Linked DNA regions of Pontibacter akesuensis. The protein of the gene in region 2 interacts with the protein of the main gene of each other region in a pairwise test. Links are inferred from orthologs where the notes say so. Each region holds a gene or a part of one and is shown on either strand. Other genes may lie near its edges.

Region 1 (4,463 bases), 1.5 Mb from region 2 along the record:
GCTACCGACGGTGCTCTTGTGGTGATTAGTAACTTCAGTTCGGTGTTCGGTAGTACGGCAAACGGCGGAATGATTGGGACAGCAAATCAGATAAGAATATCGGGTGCCAATACTATGCTAGGTAACCCTGTGGATGTAGGATACGATGCGGAGTCGGAGCATATTTATGTAGCCGAACGAGCAAACGGGGGCGGCAAGGTGCTGCTGTTTGAAATGCCTAAAACCAATGGCAATCCAGCGCCGGAGTATTCCACTGGCGTGGCGGGAGCTTCTTCTGTTTATGTAAAAGATTAGTGTAACATAGCACACAAAAAAAGCCCGGTATCATGTATCGGGCTTTTTTTATGCGTTATACTTTCAGGAGTTTGCCATTCGCTAGATCAACTTACACTCGCCCAGCCCAAGGTCCTTGATCGAGGCCAGGAACACTTTTGGGTCAATTCTATACTTGCGGGAGAAGGTTGGCAAGGCCAGTTTCTCCTCCGGTACATGCAGCGTAATCTCCAGGCGCTTTTGCCCTGGGCTTGACACAATCGCGCTTTCCAGTGCCTCGGCCAGATTCGGGGTGAAAAGCTGCAGGTTGATGTTGATCTGCACGCCCTGCGCCATTTTATCGGTGATGTCGCCAAGCAGCTGGATGTTGGTTGGCTTCAATTCCCACTGATCTTCAGTTTTGTAGCGCAGCTGCACTTTGCCCCGGATAAACAAGTATAAGCCCATCTTCAGGTAGGGCGAGAACTTCACGTAATCTTCCCCGAAGAGTGCCATCTGCATGGTGGTGTCGTAATCCTCGATGGTGAACAAGGCAAAAGGGTTGCCGTTGCGGCCCGTGCGAATCACGATGTCCGTTACCATGCCGGCCACGTTCACGTCTCGGCCTTTAAATTCCTCTATCCTGTCCAGGTTACAGGTGCAGTACGAGTCTATCTCCAGCTTAAACTGGTCGAGCGGGTGGCCGCTCATGTAGAAGCCCACCACCTCTTTCTCGCGGCGAAGCATCTCGGCCTGCGTCCATACTTGCACTTCCGGTATTTTAGGCAAAGGAGCCGCCACGGCCGCGCCACCGCCAAACAACGACTGCTGTGCCGCCTGCTGCTCTGCCTGGTAGCTGTTGCCGTAGCGCACTGCTTTTTCCAGCACGCTCATACTTTCGCCTTCCGGTATTTCTACTAACTGCGCACGGTGATACAACTCCCACGAGTCGAAGCAACCGGCCAAAGCCATACTTTCAAACGTCTTCTTGTTCACGGCACGCAGGTTCACGCGCTTGGCAAAATCAAACAGATCCTGATAGTTGCCGTTTTCCTCACGCTCGTTAATGATGGCTTCTACTGCCGCCTCGCCCGTGCCTTTTATCGCACCAAGGCCAAAGCGGATGTTGCCCTGCTCGTTCACATTAAACTTCAGGAGTGACTCATTCACGTCCGGCCCTAGCACCTGTACGCCCTGCTTACGCGCCTCCTCAATAAAGAACGTCACCTTTTTGATGTCGTTCATGTTGTTGGTGAGCACGGCGGCCATGTACTCGGCTGGGTAGTGCGCCTTCAGGTAACCCGTCTGGTACGCCACCACCGAGTAAGCGGCGGAGTGGGAGCGGTTAAAGCCGTACTGAGCAAACTTCTCCATCACGTCGAACACCTCGGATGCCTTTTTCGCCGGAATCTTGTGCATTTCGGCGGCACCTTTGATGAACTTCTCGCGCTCCTCGGCCATCTTCTTCATGTCCTTCTTACCCATGGCGCGGCGCAGCAAGTCGGCACCACCCAAAGAGTAACCGGCCAGGATCTGGGCTGTCTGCATGATCTGCTCCTGGTACACCATAATGCCGTAGGAGTAGTTCAGGATCGGCTCCAGCAGCTCGTGCGGGTATTCCACTTCCTCCCGCCCGTGCTTCCGGTTAATGAAGTTCGGGATGAACTGCATCGGACCCGGGCGGTACAGGGCGTTCATGGCAATCAAGTCTTCAATGTTTGTCGGCTGCAGGTCTTTGAGGTACATGCGCATGCCTTCCGACTCGAACTGGAACGTGCCGATAGTATCGCCGCGCTGGTAAAGAGCAAATGTCTTTTCGTCCTCCAGCGGAATGTTGTCGATATCAATGGTAACGCCGTGGTTCTTTTTGATGAGTTCCATGGCATCCTTGATAACGGTCAGCGTTTTCAGGCCCAAAAAGTCCATCTTCAGCATGCCCGCGCTCTCAATCACCTTGCCGTCGAACTGCGTGATGAGCAGGTCAGCGTCTTTGGAGGTAGCTACTGGGATGTAGTTGGTAATATCGTCCGGAGCGATAATCACACCGGCTGCGTGTATGCCTGTGTTACGGACGGAGCCTTCCAACTTCTCGGCCAGCTTCAGCGTCATGGCGCGGTGGTCGGTTCCCTCGCGGATGGCAGCCAAATCCAGGTTCTCCATGAAGGCTTTGGCCAGCGTGGTGCCCGGGGTATCCGGAATCATCTTGGCAAGTTCGTTGGCCTCAGCAAGCGGGAGGGAAGTAGAGCGGGCCACATCTTTGATGGATGATTTCGCTGCCATGGTACCGAAGGTGATAATCTGGGCCACCTGCGTTTTGCCATACTTCTCCACCACGTAGTCGATCACGCGCTGGCGGTTCACGTCGTCAAAGTCAATGTCAATATCGGGCATCGACACACGCTCCGGGTTTAGGAATCGCTCGAAGAGCAGGCTATACTTGATAGGGTCTATGTTGGTGATACCAGTACAGTAGGCCACCGCCGAGCCAGCCGCCGAACCACGACCAGGACCAACGAACACGCCCATGTCGCGGCCTTTGTTGATGAAATCCTGCACAATGAGGAAGTAACCCGCAAAGCCCATCGTCTCAATGATGTTCAGCTCATAGTCCAGGCGTTCCTGAATTTCGGGTGTGATCTCGCCGTAGCGTTTGGCGGCACCTTCATAGGTCAGGTGGCGCAGGAACGCATTTCCATCCGCGTGCTGCGGCGGAATTGGGAAATTGGGCAGCAGGATGTCGCGCTTGAGTACTGGGGGCGTGATCTTGTCCACGATCTCGTTCGTATTGTCCACGGCCTGCGGCACATCCTTGAACAGCTGGTTCATCTCAGCCTGCGTCTTGAAATAGAACTGGTCGTTCGGGAAACCAAAGCGGCTCTGCGGACGCGGCTTTTGCTGCTCCTCGCTGATGCGGTTGAGCATGCGGCGCACGTTGTCATCTGAAGTATAGTTGCGCTGGATGTTGTCGAGGTGGTCATAAATCACCTTTCCCTCACCCGACATCAGCCTGAAATACTTTGTCTGGAAATCGCCTACCGGGGTAGACTGCTCCTCGCCGGTGTTCACGCACAGCAGAATGTCATGCGCGTTCCAGTCGTCCTGGTCCACGTAGTGCGAGTCGTTGGTGCAGATCACCTTTACGTTATACTTGTGCGCCCACTTCAGGAGCACCTGGTTCACGTCTTCCTGGCTTTTGCCGGTACCGTCTATGTTCTGCAGGCCATGGCGCTGCAGCTCAATATAGTAGTCATCACCGAACACATCCAGCCACCACTTCAGGTTCTTCTCGGCCTCTTCCTCACCCTTCCAAAGTATGGCTTGCGGCAACTCGGCGCCGATGCAGCAGCTGGTGGCAATCAGGCCCTTGCTATACTTCACCAACAGCTCCTTGTCAATGCGCGGCCACTTGCTGTACACACCCTCAATGTAGGACATGGAGCAAAGTTTAGCCAGGTTCTGGTAGCCGGCCTGGTCCTTGGCGAGCAGCAACTGGTGGTGGCGCACGTCTTTCTGCTCCTTGCTGAAGGTCTTCTGGTGGCGGTCCTCCACGAGGTAAAACTCGCAGCCCACAATCGGCTTCACGTTATACTTGTTAGCCTCGGCCACAAAGTTAAAGGCTCCGAACATGTTGCCGTGGTCCGTCATAGCTACGGCGGGCATGCCATCAGCCTGCGCCTTTTTCATGAGCGCGCTGATGCTGGCCTGCCCGTCGAGCAGCGAGTACTGGGTATGTGTGTGTAAATGCGAAAAAACTGGCATTCAGAGGAATTATGAATTACGAATGAAGAATTACGAATGACTTTTGTATTAGAGGAAATCTATACTTGTGCGTCATTTCCGGGAAGTTAAAAGTACGAAATCTGGGCCACCTCCCCAATTAAAAGGGGCCTTAGCTGTAACAAAAAAGTAGTCGTAATTGTGCCTTGTTTTTGTAGCCTTTTGAGCCTGAACGGGGTGCAACTTAAGTATAACTCTTAAACCGGCTCCACACGTAAGTATAAGCCTGTGCCAGGGCTGGCGCAGCGAAGTATGATCTATGGCAGCAGTAGGAAATTTGAGTGGGATGTTCAGGGCGTTAAGCTCCCGTAATTATAAGTTGTTTTTTGTAGGGCAAGGAATTTCCCTGATCGGCACCTGGATGCAGCAGATTGCCTTGAGTTGGCTGGTGTACCGCCTTACCGATTCCGTGTTTCTGCTGGGTGCCGTTACCT
Region 2 (3,147 bases):
ACCGTCTGGTCTACCCAGGTATAGGCGTTAGTGCCTTTTGCGCCGAGGGCCGTCAGTAGCTTGTCATATTCGTTGGCGATGGCATAAGTGGCGGCAACGCCGGAAACAGAGTCAATCTGGGCGTAGATGCGCTTGCGGGCAGCCTCGTCCTGAGTGCTTCTATACTTCTCGTAGAGCGCCTCGATTTTTGCCAGCTCCTCCTGCTCTTTCTGCCAATCGGCTGTGCCCAGTTCCGTGGTACCCTTAAACACCATGTGCTCCAGGTAGTGGGCCAGGCCAGTGGCATCGGCCGGGTCGTTTTTGCTGCCCGCCCGAACAGCAATGTAGGTCTGAATGCGCGGCGCCTCCTCATAATCCGACAGGTATACTTTCAGGCCATTGTCCAGGGTATAGATGCGGGCATTCAGCGGATCGTTGGGTGCAGTTTCATACTTGTACTCCTTTTGGGCAGGAGCTGTGGCGGTTGCGGCGGGCGCATCCGGGGAAGACTGCGTTTGATAAGTTTCGTTTTTACATTGCGTGAACGTAAGGCCCAACGCAAGCAGCAACAGAGATGAACCTCTTTTACTAGCCATAGTTTTGAGTTTGTGGTTATACCTCTAAATATAGGAATTTTTTTAGATTAAAAATCAGCATCCAGCCCAAAGCGCTGCTTTAAATCGACGAGCACCGGGTATTTCTCGGCGAGGTAGTTGAATTTATCCTGCGAAGTATAAAGCTTGCGCCCTTCGTCCTGCAGCTCCACAACCTCCGCCCGCAGCTTTATGCCGCGGTTGCCCAACTCGCGCTTCAGCTCGCCAAGTATGGCAGGGCGCAGGCTGGTGAACTGGTCCATCATCACGTGGTTCTCCAGGTGCAGCACAATTTCGTTTTCGTCGCTCACGTGGTACTGCCGGTTCAGGAGCGTGAACTCCATCATGTTCTCTGCCTTTTTACGGCGCAGAATGGCATGCCACACCGTCTTCAGGCGGACCTGGTCCACAGGTATGGCTACACCATATGCGTCTTCTTCCTCCTCGGCTACGGCCACTTCGGCTACGGCGGCCTGCGGGTTTTGCAGATCTTTCAAGCTAGGCAGCTTACCCAGCTTTTTCGGCGGCGGCAGGTTCACTCCTGAGCGTGGCTTTTCCGGGCCTGAGCCGGGAGGTGTTTGCGGCGTGGCCGGGGCAATATGCGCATCGGGCGTTACTTCCTGCGGCGTGGGCGGCTGCTGTAGCTTTTCAGAGGGCACGCTGTCGGGTGTTGGTTGCTGCAGGCGCTCGGATGGTACTGTTTCCGGGGTATGCGGGGGCTGCATCTTTTCAGACGGCACCTCGCCCTGCTGCGGTTGTTTGGCTGCCGATGGCGAAGAAGTGGCACCTGCGGGTGATCCGGTAGCGGCGGGTGCCGGCGCTGCTACCTTAGCTTTTTTTGCTGTTTCTCCTTCTTGTGCAAAGCTGAGCGCGGCATTCAGGTGCGCCATCTTCATCAGGCACAGTTCCACATGCAGGCGCTGGTTTTTGCTGCTCTTGTAGTGCATGTCGCAGGTGCTTACCAGGTTTAACCCGGACAGCAGAAAGCTCACGCTGGCCTGCTGCGATTGCTCGGCATACTTGGCCTTGATGTTATCCGACACCTCCAGCAGCTGCACCGTCTGCGCGTCTTTGCACACCAGCAAACTGCGGAAGTGCTCGCCAATGCCCACCAGGAAGTTGTGGGCATCAAACCCGTTCTTCAGTATCTCATCAAACAAAAGCAGGGAACCCGACAGGTTCTGCGCGAGCAGGTGGTCCGTCAGGCGGAAATAGTAGTCGTAGTCCAGGATGTGCAGGTTCTCAACTGTGGCCTTATAGGTCACGTTGCTGCCCGAGAACGTCACCATCTGGTCGAAGATAGACAGGGCGTCGCGGAGGGCACCGTCGGCTTTCTGCGAGATCAGGTGCAGTGCATCCGGCTCGGCTGCTATACTTTCCTTTGTGGCGATGGAGCCCAAGTGGCGCACCATGTCCTCGATCCGAATCCGGTTGAAGTCGAATATCTGGCAACGGGAAAGGATGGTTGGGATGATCTTGTGCCGCTCGGTGGTGGCCAGTATAAAGATGGCATAGGAAGGCGGCTCCTCCAGCGTTTTCAGAAACGCGTTGAAGGCCTGGTTCGAGAGCATGTGCACCTCATCTATAATATAGATCTTGTACTTGCCCGTTTGCGGTGCATAGCGCACCTGCTCCACCAGGTTACGGATATCCTCTACCGAGTTGTTGGAGGCCGCATCGAGCTCGTGCACATTAAATGAGCTGTTGGAGTTAAAGCTGCGGCACGACTCGCACACGTTGCAGGCCTCAATCTCCGGGGTAATATTCTGGCAGTTGATGGTTTTGGCCAGGATACGGGCGCAGGTGGTTTTGCCCACGCCGCGCGGCCCGCAGAATAGGAATGCCTGTGCCAGGTGGTTGCTGCTGATAGCGTTTTTAAGTGTATTCGTTATATGGTGCTGCCCCACCACACTGTCGAATGTGGTCGGACGGTATTTTCGCGCTGATACTACAAAATTTTCCATTAAACAAAGATAAGCAATCCGAAGCTGAGATGTGACAGCTTTTTAGCCAGTACTTTTCAAGAGATTTATCCACTTCAGCCATACCTAGTCACCATATGCTTCTGCGATAGCGCAAACATGGTTTAGCCAAAATTTAATGTGGTATATTTAAAAAATTTAATAGTTTAACATTAAATTGCTGTGCCGAAAGCTGTCAAGTTACTGTTGTGCCTCTCATTAGGGAAATTCACGATGTAATGATTGCCAAGGCCTATAGAAGAATCTGATTCCCCATCATCAAGCCATGAAAACGCAAAAGTCCCTATTTCTAGCTTTCCTGCTTCTGTTGGCAGTACTGGCAACGCCGGCACTGGGGCAAAGCAATTACAAAGGGCTACCCTTGCTAAAGGCAAATTCAAGCAAAGTAAACGTGCGCGTGGGTGATGTTTTCGTGAGTGGTTTCTGGACGGTGAAGCCGGAGTACACTCCGAACTCTTTGCACATACAGGTAAACGGGCAGAAGGAAAAGCTGGTGTTTTACACCGACATCGACTCGGCCACCTACGAGGTACGGCCCGAGGAGGCGAAGCGGTTTTACGTGCTCCTGAACAAGCAAAACTACGTGCTGACAG

What was found.
Region 1: the proteins of A0W33_RS05250 (region 2) and dnaE interact in binary tests that used the Escherichia coli proteins (3 or more experiments, as listed by UniProt). The link is inferred for Pontibacter akesuensis from one-to-one orthologs.

Annotation. Positions count from the first base shown.
Region 1 is NZ_CP014766.1:2,749,696-2,754,158, forward strand. Bases 176-4,406 are described here. They hold dnaE (DNA polymerase III subunit alpha), read right to left. Parts: upstream 4,012-4,406; coding sequence 376-4,011; downstream 176-375. Other genes in these bases: A0W33_RS11740 (hypothetical protein), read left to right, coding at 176-294; A0W33_RS11750 (MFS transporter), read left to right, coding at 4,289-4,406. Also shown: more of A0W33_RS11740, read left to right, coding at 1-175; more of A0W33_RS11750, read left to right, coding at 4,407-4,463. UniProt on the Escherichia coli protein: DNA polymerase III is a complex, multichain enzyme responsible for most of the replicative synthesis in bacteria. This DNA polymerase also exhibits 3' to 5' exonuclease activity. The alpha chain is the DNA polymerase catalytic subunit.
Region 2 is NZ_CP014766.1:1,271,663-1,274,809, reverse strand. What follows is about bases 80-2,994. They hold A0W33_RS05250 (DNA polymerase III subunit gamma/tau), read right to left. Parts: upstream 2,537-2,994; coding sequence 623-2,536; downstream 80-622. Other genes in these bases: A0W33_RS05245 (hypothetical protein), read left to right, coding at 2,820-2,994; A0W33_RS05255 (M16 family metallopeptidase), read right to left, coding at 80-575. Also shown: more of A0W33_RS05255, read right to left, coding at 1-79; more of A0W33_RS05245, read left to right, coding at 2,995-3,147. UniProt on the Escherichia coli protein: Part of the beta sliding clamp loading complex, which hydrolyzes ATP to load the beta clamp onto primed DNA to form the DNA replication pre-initiation complex.